Regions from separate parts of the Microbispora cellulosiformans genome, predicted to be linked through region 2. Evidence: riboswitches for the same ligand, from Rfam matches in the RefSeq annotation. Region 2 holds a riboswitch; the other holds the start of a gene.
What was found. A riboswitch is a leader RNA that binds a small molecule or an ion and turns the genes downstream of it on or off. The one in region 2 is predicted to bind cyclic di-AMP.
Positions count from the first base shown of each region.

Region 1: it holds a riboswitch for cyclic di-AMP, as region 2 does, so the genes downstream of both, F5972_RS23595 (C40 family peptidase) here and F5972_RS14910 (CHAP domain-containing protein) in region 2, are expected to answer to the same signal.

Region 1 is NZ_VYTZ01000008.1:215,367-223,094, forward strand. It holds gene F5972_RS23585 (BtrH N-terminal domain-containing protein) at 1-677, shown strand, start outside; gene F5972_RS23590 (SAM-dependent methyltransferase) at 682-1,425, opposite strand; gene F5972_RS23595 (C40 family peptidase) at 1,572-2,072, opposite strand; cyclic di-AMP (ydaO/yuaA leader) riboswitch at 2,202-2,363, opposite strand; gene F5972_RS23600 (hypothetical protein) at 2,773-3,864, opposite strand; gene F5972_RS23605 (TolB-like translocation protein) at 3,936-4,883, opposite strand; gene F5972_RS23610 (helix-turn-helix domain-containing protein) at 5,011-5,589, shown strand; gene F5972_RS23615 (hypothetical protein) at 5,664-6,251, shown strand; gene F5972_RS23620 (family 43 glycosylhydrolase) at 6,560-7,728, shown strand, end outside.
Region 2 is NZ_VYTZ01000005.1:149,564-157,291, reverse strand. It holds gene F5972_RS14940 (RNA polymerase subunit sigma-70) at 1-748, opposite strand, end outside; gene F5972_RS14935 (ArsR/SmtB family transcription factor) at 914-1,258, shown strand; gene F5972_RS38835 (SRPBCC domain-containing protein) at 1,255-2,352, shown strand; gene F5972_RS14925 (TetR/AcrR family transcriptional regulator) at 2,505-3,137, shown strand; gene F5972_RS14920 (helix-turn-helix domain-containing protein) at 3,080-3,880, opposite strand; gene F5972_RS14915 (nuclear transport factor 2 family protein) at 3,968-4,372, shown strand; gene F5972_RS14910 (CHAP domain-containing protein) at 4,427-5,107, opposite strand; cyclic di-AMP (ydaO/yuaA leader) riboswitch at 5,121-5,255, opposite strand; gene F5972_RS14905 (sensor histidine kinase) at 5,509-6,711, opposite strand; gene F5972_RS14900 (response regulator transcription factor) at 6,708-7,361, opposite strand; gene F5972_RS14895 (hypothetical protein) at 7,524-7,728, shown strand, end outside.

The DNA.
Region 1 (7,728 bases), on a different contig from region 2:
CGGTCGGCCTCCAGCTCGACTGCTACCACCTGGACTACTTCCGCACCAAGGTGCACTTCGGCGGTCACGTCGTCGCGATGTACGGCTACGACGAGCACGAGGTCTACCTGGTGGACACCGGCCCGCAGGGCGGAGCGGTGCGCACCAGCCGGGCCGGCCTCGCCAGGGCACGGGCCGAACGCGGCCCGATGACCGGCAGGAACCGGTCCTTCACCATCGCCCTGCCGGAGCGCCCGCTCTCCTGGCAGGACCAGATCATCCCCGCCGTCAGGGAGTGCGCCGGCGCCTTCCTCGCCGCTCCCATCGCGAACCTCGGCTACCGCGGCATCGAGAAGGCCGGCAGGCTGGTGCCCGGATGGCTGCTCCGCGCCGCCGAGCCGCGGCGGGACCTGCCGCAGGCCGCTCTCCTCATGGAGCGGGGCGGCACCGGCGGCGGCCTGTTCCGCGCCCTCTACCGCGACTTCCTCGACGAGTGCGCCTCGCTGATCGACGACGGCCGCCTCCGCACCGGCCACCGGCTGTACGCCGAGGCCGCCGGCCTGTGGACGGAGGTGGCCACCTTGATCGAGAAGGCGGGGGAGAGCGGTGACGCGGGACACCTGGAGCAGGCCGGCGTCATCCTCCACGATCTCTCGCGCGTGGAGAAGGACGCCATGGAGGTGCTGCGTCAGCTGTAGGGGGTCAGTTTCTGCGCTGGAGGAGGAGCGTGACGAACCCCAGGACACCCCGATAACCGCGCAACCACATGTCGCGGTGCTCCAGAGCCGCCGTGCGGGCGTCGGCGGCGTCCGGGCCGGGATGCTCGTTGGCCCAGCGCAGCAGCGTGCCCGTCCAGGACCACTCGTACTCGTCCCATTCGGCCAGGTCGCTGGTGTACGCATAGACCACGTCGAAACCGGCTGACTCGGCGGCGGCGACGGTGCCGGGCAGGTCGAGGAACTCCGACTTCGTGGCGCCCAGGCGGGTGAGCGCCTCCTCGGTCGGCTCGCGCTCCCAGAACCCCTCGCCCACCAGCGCCAGCCCGTTCGGCCGCAGATAGCGGCGGACGTGCTCGACGGTCGGGCCGAGCCCGCCGAAGGCGTGCGTGGCCCCGACGCAGAGCACCAGGTCGTACTGCTCGGCGACCGGGAAGTCGGCGGCCGGGCGCTCGTGGAAGCGGATGCGCTCCCAGACGCCCTGGACCTCGGCCGCGTGCTCCGCCGCCTTGAGCCCGTGCGCGTCGATGTCGACGCCGTCGGCGGTCGCGTCCTGGTAGAGCGCCAGCGCGCGCAGCGTCCAGGCGCCCTCGCCGCAGCCGAGATCGAGGATCCTCGCCCCCTCGGCCAGCCGTGCCCGGCGCAGCAGCCGGGTCACGTTGGCGCCGGAGACCGGCGCGGCGATGGGGTGGTCCCGATGAGCGAGATGGCTGATCAGCTGGCGATCCATGGCCCAATACTTCCGCATCCCCGGATGCTTTCGGCAAGCCGAATTCGCCCCGGCGGGCGGCGTGTCGCCGCCGCGGCCGGCCTCCGGCGGAGACGCCGGCACAGGGGACCGGACATCTCCGCCGAGGACGTGCCATGACGCCTGCGTCACACGCCGGGGCGTACGGCGGCGACGAAGTTGCTCCTCCAGTAGCCCTTGAGGCGGTCGACCCTGACCACCGCGCCGGAGTGGGGAGCGTTGATCACCTTCTTGTTCCCTATGTACATGCCCACGTGGCCGCCGCCGCTGGTGAAGATGAGGTCACCCGGCTTGAGACGCGCCAGGGAGACCCTCTTCTTGACGGCGCTGAGGATGGACCACGTCGTACGCGGGATCTTGACGCCGGCCTTGCGCCAGGCGAACTGGACCAGCCCGGAGCAGTCGAACGCCCGCGGGCCCGTGGCGCCCCAGACGTAGGGATCGCCGAGGTGCTTTCTCGCCACCTTGATGGCCTGCTCGGCCTTCTCCTGCTGGAGAGCGGCTTTGGTGAGCTTCGTGTCCACGGAGGCCTCCGCGGGGGTGGCGGCGGCCTGTCCGGCGTACGGGGTGAACGCCGTGACGGGAGGCTCGGGCGGGATGGCCGTCGAGTCCGGGGGCGGGGCTGTCACGGTCCCCGTGACGGCGCCGGCGGGGAGTGCGCCGAAGCCTCCCAGGGAGACGGTGAGCGCTGCGCTACTCAGCGTGACGCAGGCAGCGCGAAGCAGGGTGGTGGGGTTGGCGGACAGGGGATCTCTCCTAGAGTCTTCCGCTTGCGCCTACCGGGTTAGCTGACGGATTCGGGCAGGGAAGTCGCCCTACGGCGCTGGGCGCGCCGATTCACCCCAGACCTTCGGGTCGAAGGTCGATTGGTTCCCCGGTTCCGGGCCTCCTTGCTGGCCCGGATTCGGCATCACCGGCGCCCAGGGGGGGCGGGAGAGCACATGGCGACGGTGACAGTGGATGCGCTTTCCGAACACGGCCTGGCCGGGTTCGTTGGGCAAGGAAACTACCAAGACACGCCATATTGGCGCAAAGGGTGCAAATCGGATTATGATCGCATAAAGGGATCATAAGGCGAGAATCCGCAGGTCAGGAGGCGTTGCAAAGTCGGCGAACGTGACGCGCGTCACACTCGTCCAAGCGAGGCCGGGGGGCCGCGCCAGACGGGGACCTGCGCGGCGAGCCCACGAAGCGGGCGCGCCGGAGCCACCCGAAAGGCGGAGACCCGCGCGGCGGGACCTGTGAGGCGGACACGCCGTGGGGCGGAGAACCCCACGGCGGCGGACGCGCCGCGGGGGGACGGAACCGGCCGCCGGTGACGTCAGCGGGTCACGGCGTGCGCCAGAACGTGCCGTTGGCCGAGGGGTCGTCGGGGTCGCCCTGCGGGACGCTGAAGCCCGCGCCCCACATCGTCGCCGTTCCCGGCCTGCGGGCGACGGAGAACACGACGGCGTCGGTGCCGGACTTCCGGACGAGCCGGGCCTGCCGCCACGTCGAGCCCGTGACCTGCCACAGGGTCGGGTTCCAGCTGCCCTGCAGGACCCAGACGCCGCCCCTGCCGTCGGGCTCCACCTCGGTGTACGGCTGGGCGTTGGCGGTGCCCATGGAGACGGTCCACGACCTGCCGTTCCAGTGCATCACCAGGGTGCGGCCGAAGTTCACGTCGTCGCCCTGCTCGTCGGCGCCTTCCCAGCTCACCCCGCCGACGACCCACACGTTCTTCGAGCCCACGACCGCGATGTCCTGGATGGTCACGACGGCGTCCCGCGCGGGAACGGCGGGAGCCGGCGCCGGGACCAGGGACCAGGACCTCCCGTTCCATCGCATGATCGAGGGCTGGTTGCCCTTGACGCCCGCCGCCCAGGCCACGCCGGCCTTGTACGCGTCGACGGCGGAGGCGCGGCCCGGCAGCCGGACGCTCCTCCAGGACGACCCGGTCCAGTGCCTCGCCGTGGCGGACGACGCGGCGACCGCCCAGATGTCCTTCGCGCCCGTCGCGTCGGCGTCCGTCGCCGAGAAGCCGCCGCCCAGCGAGCGCGTGGTCCACGCGCGGCCGTTCCAGCGTGCCGCCCTGCCCTCGCCGAAGACCCACACGTTCGTGCCGGAGGTGGCCGTCACCGCCCGCAGTTCGTACGGCGGGCTGTTCGGGACGACCCGCCAGGATCGGCCGTCGAACCGCTCGACCAGCCCCCGCTGTCGGCCGTTCACGACCCGGTGCCCGGCCGCCCACACCGATCCGTCGCCCAGGACCGTCACGTCGTTGAGCACGTCATCTCCGGGCAGCGTGTTCACCTTGGCCGGCTTCCACGCAGGCACGGGCGCCTCCGCCTGGTAGCCCTGGTGGGCCGCACCGGACGCGGCCGCGGGCGGCACGCTCGCCAGGCCGAGAACCATCACCCCTGCGAAGACTGCGGTACGCATGACGCTCCCCTCCGTTCGCCCATATGACGTCCAATCGAGGACATTCGTTCACCGAACGGCCACAGGGCTTCTCAGGAGTCCCTGCGCTTCCTTTCCGTCCACGCCTCGTACGTGCTGTCTCCGGGGAGCACCCAGACCGTCGTGTCGGGCCTAGCGATCTTCCGTAGCGGTGTCGCCCTGCCGGTCGCCGCCGAGACCCGGTAGATCGTCACCCCGGCCCGGGTCCTGGACCGGACGATCAGGTGGTCCGCCCGGTCGAAGGCGAGGTCGTCGACGTACTGCCCGCGCGGCAGCCGTACGGTCACCGTGCGGCTCGTGCGGCCGGTACGCAGGTTGAGCAGGCGCACCTGGCGATAGTTCGGCCATCTGCCGACCAGCGCCGCCACCGTGACGTGGTCGTTCGCCAGCGCCGTCGCGGACAGCCGCGTCTTGCGGCTCACCCGCGCACGCAGGGTCCGGTCGAACACCGTGAGCCGATCCTCCTGGGCCAGGAGCAGCCGCCCGCCGTCCGGGCTGAATCCCAGGAAGCTCCACGTGTCCGTGCGTCCGGGAGGCGGCAGCACCTTGCCCTTCCGCAGGTCGGCGAAGATCCCCACTCCCGGGCCCGAGGTGGTGGTGACCACGTAACCGCCGTCGTCCGACACGTCCGGCCACTCCTCGCCGATCGAGAAGGCCGTGAGCCGGCGTGACACCACGTGTTCCGCGCCGCGCACGGTCCGCTCGACGAACACCCCGTCCGACCTGCGGAAGTAGAAGATGTGCCGGCCGTCGCGGCTGACCAGGAAGGGCGCGGGCACGCCGGGGTTGACCGCGTCGGCGGGCGCCTTCGTGAGCGCTTCCGGCACCTTCACCACCCGCCCGTCGGACAGCACCAGTTCCCAGGCCTGTGTCCGCTTCGCGTACGCGATCGTGGCGGACGTGGCCGGCGCGTCGGCAGCCGCGGGCGGCGTGGCGAGTGGCACGACGGTCAGCGGCACGACGGTCAGGAGAAGCGCGGCGAGAGCCGTACGAGAACCCATGTCCCATGAGATGCCGGAAATCGCGTGAATGTTGCCGCCAAGTCGGCGTACGCCCCTGTGGTCCGGCGGCGCGGGCGCCGGACATGGCGCGCTCCTCCGTGCGGATTCGACAAGTAGCATTGCCGGCATGGCAAACGACGACGCCGCCGTCCTGGCCTCCGTGGGCGCCCGGCTGCGGGCGCTGCGCAGGCAGAACGGCAGCACGCTGAGCCGGCTCGCGGAGTCCACCGGCATCTCGGTCAGCACCCTGTCACGCCTGGAGTCCGGCGAACGCAAGCCCACGCTGGAGCTGTTGCTGCCGCTGGCGCGGGCCTACCAGGTGCCGCTCGACGAACTCGTCGGGGCGCCGCCGGTCGGCGACCCCCGGGTGCGGTTGAAGCCCATCACCCGCTGGGACTCGACGATCGTGCCTCTGACCCAGCACCCCGGCGGGCTGCAGGCGTACAAGATGATCCTGCCGGTGGAGCGCTGCGAGCCCGAGCCGCGTACGCACGAGGGTTACGAGTGGTTGTACGTGCTCAACGGGAGGCTGCGACTGGTGCTCGCCGACCACGACATCGTGCTCAAGGCGGGGGAGGCCGCGGAGTTCGACACCCGGCTGCCGCACTGGTTCGGCAGCACCGGCGAGGCGCCGGTGGAGGTCCTCAGCCTGTTCGGCACCCAGGGCGAACGCATGCACGTCCGGGCGAAACCACGCGGCGCGTAGGAGACGCCCGCCGAACCGTCGCGGGGAGGAACAGCGACTAGGCGCTCCAGGCGTGTGGCTGGGACACTGACCCGGTGAGAGGCCGATGGGTCACAGTGGCGGTCCTCGGACTCGCCTGCCTGAGCGCGTGCGGGTCCATAACGGCCTCCTCCGGCGTGGACATGGGCCGCCTGCGGGCGCTGGGGGTCGCGCCCGACCTTGTCTATCTCGTCGACCTGCCGGAATACGAGATGGCCGAGCAGTCCATGGGCGGGGTCGGCGAGGAGGGGTTCGGCGTCTTCTACACCGCGCCCGGTGGGCGTCAGGTGGAGCTGCGGGTCGACCGTGGCTCCTTCGGTGACGACGTGTGCCGGAGCACTCCGATCAACCTCGCCACGCCTCCGGACGCGCTGGTCCTCTGCATCCACGACGAAGTGGGCTGGTATCGGATGGCCGGCGACCGTCACGAGTACGTCGCGCTCCGGGGAGACGTCCTCATCAAGCTGAGCGGAGGGGTGACGGACGTCAGCCGGGCGGCGCTGAAAGCGGCCGTCACCGGCGCCCACCGGGCCGTCGGCGACGGGAAGGCCGGCACCACGCCGCCCCGCGTGCCGGTGGAACGAGGTGACCTTCCCACGGCGGGCGACGGCGCGCCGGGGGGCGAGGTCGGCCCGGGCGGCTGACCGGCGGATGGACGGGTTTTCCACCACGATCCGGAGCTGAAAGTTTCACATCCTTCCCGTGTACGGAGGCCCCGGTGGCGGTGCTCCGGGCACAGTTCAGGACGGGTGGCCCGGGCGCGTGACGCCGCCGTGGCGCGGGCCAGGGACCTTGACCATCCCGCCCGTATGGGATTGGCTCCGCGCCGTGGCGATGTCCACGGTCGCCGCGGCACGCGTTCATGGTTGTTAGCGCTAACAAATAGGTAGTACTTGGCGCCGCCGGACGTGTCGACGCGCGAGTCGCGTGGTTACTACCCCAGGAGGTGAGTATGGGATCGGCGTTCACGCTTCGGGCCCGGCTCAAGCGCGGTGTCGTCTGGATGGCGGGCCTGTTGTCGGTGATGGCGTTGTTGCCGGCCACCACGGCCAGGGCGGACAACCCCATCGTGCAGACGATCTACACCGCTGACCCGGCTCCGCTGGTCTACAACGGGCGGGTGTACCTCTACACCGGTCACGACGAGGACGGCTCGACCTACTTCACCATGAAGGACTGGCGGGTCTTCTCCACCACCGACATGGTGAACTGGACCGACCACGGCTCCCCGCTGAGCGTGGCCACCTTCAGCTGGGCGAAGTCGGACGCGTGGGCGGGCCAGGCCGTCTACCGCAATGGCAAGTTCTACTGGTACGTCCCCACGACCAACCGCTCGACCGGCCGGATGGCCATCGGCGTGGCCGTCTCCGACAGCCCCACAGGGCCCTTCAAGGACGCCATCGGGCGACCGCTGGTCGAGAACGGCGAGATCGACCCCACCGTCTACATCGACAGCGACGGCCAGGCCTACCTCTACTGGGGCAACCCGAATCTGTGGTACGTCAAGCTGAACAGCGACATGATCTCCTACTCGGGCAGCGCGACGAAGGTCAACCTGACCACGTCGGGGTTCGGCACCCGCACCGGTGACGCCAACCGGCCGACGCTGTTCGAGGAAGGGCCCTGGTTCTACAAGCGGGGCAGCCTGTACTACATGGTCTTCGCGGCCAAGTGCTGCTCGGAGTTCATCGCCTACTCGACGTCGTCCAGCCCGACCGGGCCGTGGACCTACCGCGGCACGATCATGTCGACGCAGGGCAGCAGCTTCACCAACCACCCGGGGATCATCGACTACAACGGCGGGTCGTACTTCTTCTACCACAACGGCGCGCTGCCGGGCGGTGGCGGTTACACCCGGTCGGTCGCGGTGGAGAAGTTCACCTACGGCTCCGACGGCTCGATCCCGACGATCAACATGACCACGACCGGGGCGCCGCAGATCGGCACGCTCAACCCGTACGTCCGGCAGGAGGCCGAGACGATCGCGTGGGAGTCGGGCGTGGAGACCGAGGCGTCCACCGAGGGCGGCATGAACGTCGGGTTCGTCGAGAACAACGACTACATCAAGGTCAAGGGCATCGCCTTCGGGTCCGGCGCGACGTCGTTCAGCGCCCGGGTGGC
Region 2 (7,728 bases):
TGCCCGGCTCGGGCAGCATCGCGAAGCGCAGGTCGTCGAGCAGCAGGGCCGTCAGCCCGTCGAGGTCGTTGCGCTCATGGGCGTCCATGTACGACTTCACCACGCCGCGCTCGTCATCCGACAGCTCGTGCGTGGCAGGGCTCCGCCAGTCGAGGCGGCGGTCGGGCAGCTGCTCGCGCATCGTCACGCGCGCCCGCTGCAGTGCGCTGGTCACCGACGCGACGGTCAGCTCGAGGGCGTCGGCGGCCTTCGACGCCGGCCAGCCGAGGATGTCGCGCAGGATGAACACCGCCCGCTGCCGCGGCGGCAGGTGCTGGACGGCGACGATGAACGCCAGCTCGATCGTCTCCCGCGCCACCACCGATTCCTGCGGGTCCTCCGGGAGCATCCGGTCCGGGTAGGGCTGCAGGTAGCGCACTTCCGAGCCCGCGCCCGGCAGTCCGGCGGGCACGGGTGTGCGGTCGTTGCGCTTCTCCAGGAAGTCGAGGCAGGCGTTCGTCGCGATCCGGTACAGCCAGGTCCGCAGCGCGGCGTGACCCTTGAACGACTCCCGCTTGTTCCATGCCCGCAGGAACGTCTCCTGCGTCATGTCCTGGGCGTCCTCGTAGTTCGCGAGCATCCGGTAGCAGTGCACCTGCAGCTCACGCCGGTAGCGCTCGGTGACGAGCGCGAACTGTGCCGCGTCGTTCGAGCGGGCCGCCGCGATGAACGCGGCCTCGTCGTCGGCTGGCGGTCTGGCGTCGGTCATGGTCGTCAATCCTTCCGCGGGTGGCGAGGGGCTACCAGAACCGACGACGCGGCGGAGGATTTCCGATCGGTGAAGCCGCTACCGGTCTACCGGAACCCCTTGCCGCGGCGGCGGCTCCGTGCCTATTATCAACACAACGGTTGATAAAGAGGTTGGTTGATAAAGATGACGGTTGATGAGGCGGAGGGCCGCCTGGACAGGGCGTTCGCCGCGCTGGGCGACCCGGTCCGGCGCGCGCTGATCGCCCGGCTGTCACGGGGCGAGGCGACCGTGAACGAGCTCGCCGAGCCGTTCCCGATCACCAAGCAGGCCGTCTCCCGGCACATCCAGGTGCTGGAGGCGGCCGGGCTGATCACGCGGAGCCGTGACGGCCAGCGCCGCCCGTGTCGTCTCAATCCGGCGGCGCTCGAGGAGCTGACGAGCTGGATCGACACCTACCGGCTGACCCGCGAGGGGCAGTTCCGGCGCCTCGACGACGTACTCGGCGAGATAGGGGAGCAGGAATCATGATCGAGAACCCGACCACCATCACGGCCCAGCCCGGCAGCCCGTTCATCGAGGTCGTCCGTGACTTCGACGCGCCGCCCGCGCGGCTCTTCCGCGCGTACACCGACCCCGAGCTGGTCACCCGCTGGCTCGGCCCGCGGGACGTCGAGATGCGCCTCGTCGAGTACGACGCGCGCCCGGGCGGAAGGTACCGCTACGTGCACCGCGACACCGAGGGCGACGAGCACGTCTTCCACGGCGTCTTCCACACCGTCGCCCCCGGCGAGCGGATCATCCAGACCTTCGAGTACGAGGGCACGCCCGGTGTCGTCAGCCTCGACTCCGCGACGTTCGAGGATCTCGGCGGACGTACCCGGCTGTGGTCCCGCTCCGTGTTCCCGAGCGTCGAGGCGCGGGACGCCATGATCGCCGGCGGGATGGAGCGCGGCGTCGCCGACTCGATGGACCGCCTCGGCGAGCTGGTTCACGACGAGGGCGAGGACCGCCCGGAGGCCGGCCCGGTCGTGCTGGACATCACGATGTCGCTGGACGGGTACGTCACCGCGCCGGGCGCCGGCCCCGACCACGGGCTGGGGGTGGGCGGTGAGATCCTGCACGCCTGGGTGACGGACGAGCGGACGCCGCGCGACGCGGAGATCCTCCACAGGTCCTTCGTCGACACCGGAGCCGTCATCATGGGCCGGCGCACCTTCGACGTCGTCGACGGGCCCAACGGATGGGGCGACGAGGTCGGCTACGGCCACGACCAGGACCAGATCGCCGCCCCGCCCGTCTTCGTCGTCACCCACTCGCGGCCGGAGAAGGTGCGGTTGCGCGACCGGTTCCACTTCGTCACGGACGGCCTCGACAGCGCCGTGGACAAGGCGCGCGCCGCAGCCGGGGGCAAGGACGTCGTGATCCTGGGAGGCGGCGCGATCGCGGAGCAGTTCCTGCGCGCCGGCCTGGTGGACATCCTCCGGATCCACCTCGCCCCCCTCATCCTCGGCGGCGGCACGTCGTTGTTCCCCGAGGGCATGCCCGGGTCCCTGCGGCTGGAGCCGCTCGGCTCCGTGTCCACCCCGGCCGCCGAGCACCTGACCTACCGTGTGATCAAGTGAGGGAAGGGTGCACGGCCGGGGGTGTCCAGTCCCAGAGAGGACCGAGCGCCCACTCCTCGTCTTCCGGTACGCGGAGTACCTTGCCGGTTCGCTAACGTTCCCACCAGATCCGCAGGTAGGGTACGGGCGGTTGTGCAGCGGGAAGGCTCGCGGTGAACGACTCGGGCAAACCTCCAGGGGCGGGGCGGACGCGGCGGCGCGGCGCCTCCCTGGAGGAGGCGATCCTGCGCGCCGCGGTGGACGAGATGCTCGAATCCGGGTACGCCGGGCTGACCATGGACAAGGTCGCCGCCCGCGCCGGCACCAACAAGAACGCCATCTACCGCCGCTGGCCCAGCCGGCTCGCCCTCGGCGTCGCCGCCTACCGGCAACTGGTCACGGCGGTCCAGCCGCCCGACACCGGCGACCTGCGCGGCGACGTCCTGGAGATGCTGCGCGGGGCCAACCGCCACTGGAGCTCCCCCCTCGGCGCGATCCTGCGCGAGCTGATGTCGGCCGCCGGCGGCGCGCAGGAGTTCCTCACGCAGCTACCGGAGCAGTCGGGCGACGCCGCTGCCGCCGCCTGGCTGACCGTACTGGGCCGGGCGGTCGCGCGCGGCGAGGCGTCCCCCGAGGCGCTCCATCCCCGGGTCGCCACGGTGGCCGTCGTCCTGCTGCGCAACGAGTTCGTGGTGCGCGGGGTGCCCACCGCGCCCGACGACGTCCTCGTCGAGATCGTCGACGAGGTCTACCTGCCGCTGGTGCGCGGCCGCGGGTCGGCTCCGGCGCCGGACGTGGTGAAGTAGGCGGCGCTCTCGGCGTCCGACGGGTAGTACGACTCGATCGCGATCTCGTCCAGGGTGATGTCCGTCGGGGTGCCGAACGTCGTGGTGGTCGAGAACAGTCGTAGTTCCCGTCCACCGAAGCGGAAGATCATCGGTACGGCGATCTCGGACCCGATCGCGGGGCTCGCGTCCTCGGAGCCGGGTGCCAGGAGTTCCTCGTACAGGGCGGTGAGCTCGGGATCGGGAGCGGTGGCGAGCTGACGTCCGATACGGGTACGCAGGAGCGAGCGCACCTCGGCCAGGTTGACGATCCGGTGAGCGAGCCCGCGCGGGTCCAGTCCCAGCCGCACCATGTTGACCGGCGGCCGTAGCAGGTCGGGGGCGACGTCGGCGAGGAACGGGTCGATGGCGCGATTGGTCATCAGGATGTTCCATCGGCGGTCGATGACCAGCGCCGGGTACGGCTCGTGCGCGCGCAGCACCCGTGCGATCGCGTCCCAGGCCGCCGGCAGCGCGTCCCCGTCGAGCGGCCGCTCGGCGTAGCGGGGCGCGAAGCCGGCGGCGAGCAACAGCACGTTGCGCTCACGCAACGGCACGTCGAGCTGGTCGGCGAGCCGGAGGACCATGTCGGCGCTCGGGTTGGACCTGCCGGTCTCCACCAGGCTGACGTGACGGGCCGAGACGTCGGCGGCGATCGCGAGATCGAGCTGGCTGAGCCGCCGGCGATGCCGCCATTCCCGTAACAGTTCCCCGACCGTGCGCATGACCGCCGATGCTACTCATCGTGGCGCTCCGCGCCATGAAATGGGAGTTCATCGACACCGTCGCGGGCGGCGGAGACACTGCGTCCCGTGACTACGCGGAACACGACCACCGACAACAAGAGCATCGTCCAGCGGGCGCTGACGGCACTGGTCGCGACGGGCGACGTCGACGCGCTCGCGCCGTTGCTGAGCGACGACTTCACCCATCACCGGCCGGATTCGACCTCGAAGACCAAGACGGAATGGCTCGCCGCCGTACGCGCCGCGCTCGTCCCGCTCGCGGGCATGCGGGTCGAGATCCTGCATGTGCTGGCCGATGGTGATCACGTCGTGATGCACTCGCGGCGCCGGCTCCCCGGCGCCGGGCCGGGGATCGCGGTCGTCGACATCTGGCGGCTCGACGACGGGCTCATCGCCGAGGCGTGGGAGATCATCGAGCCGGCGGCCCGGGCGGCCGCCAATCTGACGTGGTGGGAATCGGCTGATCGATGAGCACCCGGGCCGGGGGTCGGGAACCATGGTTCGCGATCCCCGGCCCGGGGGTCGTCAGGAGGCGAGCTCGGCGGGGTAGACCGGGTAGCCGTACCCGGCGACCTGCCAGGCGGGGCGGGTGCGGGCCTCGACGGCGCCGTTGCCGGTGTTGCCCTCGACGGTGCGGATGGTGCCGTCGCCGTTGTCCCTGACGACGAAGCCGACGTGCTGGATGTCGCCGATCTTGTTGCTGCCGCTCCAGCTGAAGAACACCACGGCCCCGGGCTTGGGCGTACGGCCCCAGCGGCCGTGGTCGGCGAACCAGCGGGCGTGCTCCACGGTGTAGGCGTCGGAACCCATCACCGGCTGGATGCCGAGCTGCTGGCCCACCCAGGAGACGAACATGTCGCACCAGGGGGCGTTCTCGTATTCCTCCAGCGCCCCGCCGTCGCGCGCGAGGGTCTCGCGGGCGCGCGGGCTGGTCATGTACCACTCCTGGAACTTGGTCCCGCCGCCGGCGGAGTTCTCGCTGATGCCGACCTGGCTCGCGGCCAGCTTGATGACGTCCTGGGGGCCGACCTTGGGCAGCCGGGCGGCGATCTCGGTCAGGGACGGCGCGGCCGCGGCCGCTGCGGCCGGGCCCTTGCCGGAGGCCGGGTTGTCCGCCGCCTGCGCGGCGGGAGAGGCGATCGCCACGGCCGAGGCGAGGACTCCGCCGGCGAGGGCCGTGCGCAGACAGGTCGAGAGGGCGTGCATGATGGGCGGACTCCCTTTGCTTCCATGCCGCCGACCGGGTTAGCTGACGGGTTCGGGCTGGAAGTCGCCCTACGGCAGGTATGCCGATTCACCCCAGGAAGAGGTTGGGTCCCCGGCTCCGCTTACGCGGATTAGGCGGCCGGGCGGCAGGCCGAGATCGGCCGGCCGCGTCGGTGTGAGGTGGGCTTTCTTGACCACTGAGATGAGCAAGTGGGCCCTGAGTTGCTCAAAAAGTAATAGACAAGCCCAAACCGGTCAAGTGATGACAACTCGGGTTTTACCTGGCGCGATGCCGGACGGGCGAGCGCAAAGGGCGGGTTCGCCCGCCCCGCCGGGGATGCCGCGTTCCCCTTCTTCTCCTCTGCTCACACCTTTGTTCGCCCAGAGCGAACGCACCTCGCTCACCTGGGCAGACGTACGGTCACCGTCAGGCCGCCCTCCGGCCGGGCACGGGCGTCGGCCGTACCGCCGTGCGCGACCGCGATGGCGCGGACGATGGACAGGCCGAGCCCGGCGCCGCGGGCCGACCGGATCCGGTCGCCGCCGTGCCGCCGGAACGGCTCGAACAGGTCGCCGACCTCGTACGGCGGCACCGGCGGCCCGGTGTTCTCCACCGTCAGGCACGCCCCGGCGTCGTCCTCGCGCAGCCGGACCCAGACCTCCCCGTCCCGAACGTTGTACTTGACGGCGTTCTCCAGCAGGTTGACCAGGCAGCGTTCCAGGAAGAGCGGATCGCCGTGCGCGACGGCCGGGCGCAGGTCCTCGTGCACCGTGACCTTCCCTCGGCGCGGCTGCGGGCCGATCTGCTCCATCGCCGTACGGACGACCTGCCGCAGGTCCACCGGCCTGCGGGTGGTGATCTCCTGCTCCGACTGCGCCAGCATGAGCAGCCCGTCGATCAGCCGCTCGTACCGGGCGGTGGCGCCCAGCAGCGCCCGGGCCAGCGCCTTGAGGTCCTCCGACGCGGCGGGCTCCTCCAGCGACACCTCCAGCACCGTGCGGTTCACCGCCAGCGGGGTGCGCAGTTCGTGGGAGGCGTTGGCGATGAAACGGCGCTGGGCGTCGAAGACCCGGTGCAGCCGGTCGAGCATCGCGTCGAAGGTGTCGGCGAGCCGCTTGATCTCGTCCTGCGGGCCGCGCAGGGCGATCCGCTCGTGCAGGGTGCTCTCCGACAGCCGCTGCGCGGTCTCGGTCACCCGGTCGAGCGGGCGCAGCGCGCGGTCGGCCACCAGGTAGCCCAGCACCACCGCGACCACCCCGACGAGGATCATCACGATCAGCGACGACCGGAGCACGTCGTTCAGCACGTCGGCGGCGCCCTGCTCGACGTCGGTGCGCACGCGCCGCGCGATCACGTCGGCGCCGAGCGCGCCGCCCGGCAGGCTGTCGGCGGGCAGGGCGGCGCCGGACACCGCGGGGGCAGGGCGCCCGCCGTGGCTCACCTTGTCCACCGCCACGACGAACCGCTGGTTGAGCGCCCGCGCGGTCAGCAGGTGGGTGAACCACAGCAGCACCGAGCCCGCGACGAAGAACAGCCCGCCGTACAGCAGGGTGAGCCGCGTCCGCAGCCCCAGCCTGCGCCACACCAGCAGGCGGCGGGTCACAGGCGGTACCCCCGGCCCGGGACGTTCTCGATCACCGGGGGGTCGCCCAGTTTCCTGCGCAGCGAGGTGATGGTGACGCGCAGCACGCCCGTGCCGGCGCCGGCGTGCTCGTCCCACACGCTCGCGCGCAGCCGCGCCGAGCTGACCAGGCCGCCGCCGGCGCGCATCAGCTCGTGCAGCACGTCGAACTCGCGGCGGCCCAGCGCCACCTGCCGCCCGTCCCGGGCCACCGTACGGCGGGCCGGGTCGAGCCGGATCCCGGCGCGCTCCAGCACCGGCGGCGCGGCCCGGGGGGTGCGCCGGGCCAGCGCCCGCACCCGCGCCACCAGCTCGGCGAACACGAACGGCTTGACCAGGTAGTCGTCGGCGCCCAGGGCCAGGCCGCCGACCCGGTCCCGCACCCGCCCCGCCGCGGTCAGCATGAGGATCCGGCTCGCGCCGCTCGCCGTGACCAGCTCCCGGCACACCTCGTCCCCGTGGACGTCGGGCAGGTCGCGGTCGAGCACCACCACGTCGTAGCCGACGTAGGAGGCCAGCTCCAGCGCCTCCCGGCCGTCGTAGGCCACGTCGACCGCGATCGCGTGCAGCCGCAGCCCGCGGGCGACGGCGTCGGCCAGTTGTTCCTCGTCCTCGACCACCAGCACCCGCATCCTCGCCTCCCGCTCGGCACCGACAGTGGCGCACGCGGTGTTAGGCCCGGATAAGCGAAGCCTCCCGGATCACCCGCGGCTCCTCCTTATCCGTGATTAGCACCGGCTGCGCTGGAGTTGGGCCCCGTCCCGGGCGAAGGCCCCGGGGGAGGAGGAACGACCATGCGCCTGCGACCGACACGCTCACGACCCCTGCGCCCGCGACCCGTACGGACGGGGCTGCGCCTGGCCCTCGCCACGGCTCTCGCGACGACCCTCGCGACGGCGGCAGCCTGTGGTGACGCCGAGGGCGGCGCCTCCGACGGCGACGGAATCGCCGCCGCGTCCACGGCCAGGACCACGGCCGGGGCCACGCCGTCGGCCTCGG